Regions from separate parts of the Klebsiella africana genome, predicted to be linked through region 2. Evidence: predicted binding sites of a transcription regulator. Region 2 holds the regulator's gene; the other holds the start of a gene.
What was found. Region 2 encodes LexA, which represses DNA repair genes until DNA is damaged. Its sites were predicted from a motif close to TNCTGTATGTACATACAGNA; they were not measured.

Region 1: a site for LexA is predicted at 1,153-1,172, ahead of umuD (translesion error-prone DNA polymerase V autoproteolytic subunit). Genes of this name have one in related genera too.

What each region holds. Positions count from the first base shown of each region.
Region 1 is NZ_CP084875.1:30,767-33,174, reverse strand. Features, by position in the region: gene umuC (translesion error-prone DNA polymerase V subunit UmuC) at 1-704, opposite strand, end outside; gene umuD (translesion error-prone DNA polymerase V autoproteolytic subunit) at 704-1,126, opposite strand.
Region 2 is NZ_CP084874.1:4,895,252-4,897,659, forward strand. Features, by position in the region: gene dinF (MATE family efflux transporter DinF) at 1-865, opposite strand, end outside; gene lexA (transcriptional repressor LexA) at 936-1,544, opposite strand; gene LGL98_RS23530 (diacylglycerol kinase) at 1,667-2,035, opposite strand; gene plsB (glycerol-3-phosphate 1-O-acyltransferase PlsB) at 2,164-2,408, shown strand, end outside.

The sequences.
Region 1 (2,408 bases), on a different replicon from region 2:
CAACTTTCCCCCCGTAGTTCCCTCACTGTTCGTTCAAGAACTACGGTGAAGTTTCGTCTTATGAATGCAGGGTTAGTACGAGCCAGCTCCAGCGCAGTGGTTATGCCCATTGCATGAAGCTTACTTGTGGTTCGTCCACCAACCCCCCACACCTCCTCTACCGGCATCAGAGAAAGCATCTTATCTATCCGATTACGCTGGCCTGCAGTCAGTGCGAGTACCCCTCCGAACTGGGGCCAGGTCTTACTGGAATACTGGCAGGCTTTAGCAAGGGTTTTTGTAGGGGCCAGGCCTACCCCTATCGTCAGTCCAGTGCAGCGGAAAACATGATCCCTTAGCTGATGTCCGTATTCCTCAAACGTCATGCAGTTATCAATCCCACCAGCCCAAATAAACGACTCATCGATGGAATACTCTTCGACACGGGATGATAATTCCTCCAGGCAGAAATGTACTCTGGCGCTCATGCTGGCATACAGCTCGTAGTTACTGGAGAAGGCAATCACGGGCTCCGGGAAACGCTGCTCACGCAACTTAAACCAGGGTAAACCCATTGGAATGCCGAATTTTTTGGCAAGTTTACAACGAGCTATAACGCAGCCGTCGTTGTTAGACAGGACGACCACTGGTTTATCGCGTAAATCGGGTCTGAAGCATTTCTCAACACTGCAATAGAAACTGTTCACATCCGCCAGAGCATACATTACAGATTCCCCCGGGCACGATGAACCCAATGAGTCACCACGCCAAAAATTGTCAGTTCATCGGGGTCTGGGTAAATTGGGGAATAAGCATTGTTCATAGGCAACAGGGCCAGTCTGGGAGTGGTCTGGAGCTGTTTAACAGTGAAGCCGCCGTCCACTTCGGCGATCACGATATCGCGATGTTGAGGACGAAGAGAACGGTCCACCACCAGCAAATCTCCATCACGCATACCGACATCCTGCATGCTGTTTCCCTGAGCCCGCACGAAATATGTTGCGGATGGATGCCTGATGCAATAATCGTTCAGGTCTAGCTCACTGGAAGTATAATCCTGGGCAGGGCTGGGGAAGCCAGCTGCACACCGCTCGAGAAATAAAGGGATGGCGATTTTCTCAGGATTTTCCATTGGAATTAAGAACATAGGCACAACCTCCGACCACCTAAAAATACTGTATATATAAACAGTATAAATTGGTTCTTTGCAGGTGCCTAGTCCATCAGGTAGCAGTTGGGATCAAGACGACTACCGTTCAAAATTAGTGATTGTTTTTAAAGCAGGAATGCCGCCCTACCTTAATCAACCAGAAATGCAGAGTTATAACGTCATACTTCCTTACCAGCTCAAGGCATGAATTTATCGACGTAAGGCCTTTTCTGATTGCAACCTGCAAGATATGACAGAATGTGGGTTATCCTGAAGAAAGTAACTTTCCTTGATTGTAAAAAGTCCCATCTGCTTGTAGGGGCACATAACAAAAGCCCCACCATTGCGGTTTTTATGTCGATACCCCCGCGTGCGGGGGGAATACTCATTACGGGTGTCCATTCGGATCTGGTAGTGCCGATAACCCCCGCATGCGGGGGGAATACGAAACGACCTGGCGCAGAAACTTCAAATTGTTCCGATAACCCCCGCATGCGGGGGAATACCAAACCGGAGCCCTGAGGCTGCGCAAAAGTCACCGATAACCCCCGCACACGGGGGGAATACAGCAGCAGCTGACCAACTGACGGAAATCCAGCCCGATAACCCCCGCAGACGGGGGGAATACGCCCTGCACCTGTTTCGCAAAATCCGAACCGGCCAATAACCCCCGCATGCGGGGGGAATACGTGTCGACCACCAGCGTCTTAGTGCAGGGAACCGATAACCCCCGTACGCGGGGGGAATACCTGCACTGCCTGTCACTATTCCTCGAACTGCTCCGATAACCCCCGCAAACGGAGGGAATTCAGGGTTTTATTGTTCCTGGTGGTTGCCATCGACCGATAACCCCCGCAAGCGGGGGAATACGAGAGCCATCGACGTTTTGCCAGTATAACCTGCCGATAACCCCCGCATGCGGGGGGAATACGGGATGTTTCGGACGTTCAGACGTTGCATGGCCCGATAACCCCCGCAGGCGGGGGGAAGACAAAAAACAAAAAAAGCACTACTAAAAGTCACCGATAACCCCACATACGGGGGGAATAAGCACCTGTGCCGGTGCATATCATCCTCAGAGCCTGATAACCCCCGCAAGCGGGGGAAATACTCTTTTAAACATACCGAACATAGTGACTGTCCCGATAACCCCCGAAAGCGGGGGGAATACTTTCAGATTAGAAAAAATATACCGCTGATTAGCCGATAACCCCCGCATGCGGGGGGAATACATCAGAGGGTGGAATAATGCGGTAGCCCAATTCCGATAACCCCCGCA
Region 2 (2,408 bases):
CGTAGGCAAAGCCGTCCAGCGCGTAGGCGGTAAAGGTCAACATGGTCATCAGTACGGCGTTAACCGCCACGATGTCGCTGCCCAGACGGGCACCGAATACGGTCAGTGCGCCAAAGCACAGCTGCAGCAGCAGAGAGCGCAGCATGATGTCGCGATTCAACGCCAATAAACGGCGTAGATCACCACGCCAGGCGTTTTTCAGCATGACCAGCGACACACCGCGCAGCGTCAGCACCCGCTTCGCCATCACCAGGCCGATGAACAGGGTCGCGTACTCGGCGGTGACCGTGGCCAGCGCCGCCCCCTGGACGTTCATCCGCAGGCCCATCACCAGCCACAGGTCGAGCACAATATTCAACAGATTACCCACCACCAGCAGAATAACCGGCGCCCGGGCGTACTGGACGCCCAGCAGCCAGCCGAGCAGCACCAGGTTGGCCAGCGAGGCGGGAGCGCTGAGCCAGCGGATTTCGAGAAACCGTCTCGCCTGCTCGAGAACTGCCTCGCTGCCGCCGACAATATGCAGAGCGAGGTCAATCAGCGGCAGGCGGAGCAGGATAATCAGCACCCCGGCGCCCAGCGCCAGGGCCAGCGGCTGCACCAGCGCCCGCGCCAGCCGCTGCGGATCTTTGGCGCCCCAGGCCTGAGCGGTGAGCCCGGTGGTGCTCATACGCAGAAACAGCAGCAGCATAAAGAGGAAACTGGTGGCCGTCGTTCCGACCGCCACACCGCCGAGATATACCGGGCTGTCCAGGTGGCCGATCACGGCCGTATCCACCAGCCCCAGCAGCGGAACGGTGATATTGGAGAAAATCATGGGTAGCGCGAGGCGCCACAGTGCTTTATCGGCGGCGTTGAGCAGCATGAAGAGGGACCAGACAGAGGAGAAACATCGCAGCGTCATGCATCATGATGACGCTGCGTTAAGACGGGAGTTACAGCCACTCACCGTTACGGATCACGCCGACGGCCAGACCTTCAATGGTGAAGCTCTGCTGGCGCAGATCGACGACGATCGGGGAAAACTCGCTGTTTTCCGGCAGCAGTTCAACGACATTGCCCTGCTTTTTCAGACGCTTTACGGTCACTTCTTCATCGATACGCGCGACAACCACCTGGCCGTTACGCACGTCCTGAGTTTTATGCACCGCCAGCAGATCGCCATCCAGAATACCAATGTCTTTCATCGACATACCGCTAACGCGCAGCAGGAAGTCGGCATTCGGTTTAAACATCGACGGGTCGACCTGGTAGTGGCCTTCAATATGCTGCTGCGCCAGCAGCGGTTCACCGGCGGCAACGCGGCCGATCAGCGGCAGGCCGTGCTCTTCTTCCGTCAACAGACGAATACCGCGAGAGGCACCGGAGACGATCTCGATCGCGCCTTTACGCGCCAGCGCTTTCAGGTGTTCTTCCGCCGCGTTTGGGGAACGGAACCCCAAGCGCTGAGCAATTTCCGCACGCGTCGGCGGCATGCCCGTCTGGCTGATATGATCCCGAATGAGATCAAACACCTCTTGCTGCCTGGTCGTTAACGCTTTCATTCCGCCCCCTGGGTGTATATACAGTTATGCTGTGAGTATATACAGCTAACGGTGATTTTGGAACCACATGGCACACAAAAATCGGCAGATTGTTTAGATTTTGCGAGGGTTAGCGAAGAACGTTAATGATAATGGCTCCACAGCAGCGTCCCCCAGGTGATCAGCGCGATGATAATCGCCAGCAGAACCGCCGCCGATCCCATATCTTTGGCGCGCCCTGAAAGCTCGTGAAAATCCGAGCCGATACGATCCACAACCGCCTCAATCGCGCTGTTGAGAATTTCGACTATCATCACTAGCAGGACCGAGCCAATCAGCAATACGCGGGTGATGGCGTCGACGTCCAGCCAGCAGGCGATCGCGACGGCCACGATGGCGGCGACGCCCTCCTGACGAAACGCGGCCTCGTTGACCCACGCCGCGCGAAATCCTTTCCAGGAGTAACCTGCCGCTTTAATGATTCGGGTTAACCCGGTGGTATTATTGGCCATCGCAAAACCTTTTTATGTAAATGACGTCGATGAGTGTACGCGTTTGCCGCGCGGTAACGGAAATTTTGCCCGCTTTCTGTTATTCTTGCCGCGCATTTGCATGATTAACCAGAGGCTTCACATCGTTTATGTCCGGCTGGCAACGAATTTACTATAAATTACTGAATTTACCATTACGGGTGCTGGTAAAAAGCAAGTCTATTCCGGCAGAGCCCGCCCAGGAATTAGGACTCGATACCTCGCGTCCGGTCATGTACGTCCTGCCCTATAACTCGAAGGCGGACCTGCTGACGCTGCGCGCCCAATGTCTGGCGCATGATTTACCTGACCCGCTTGAACCGCTGGAGATCGACGGCACGCTGCTGCCGCGTTA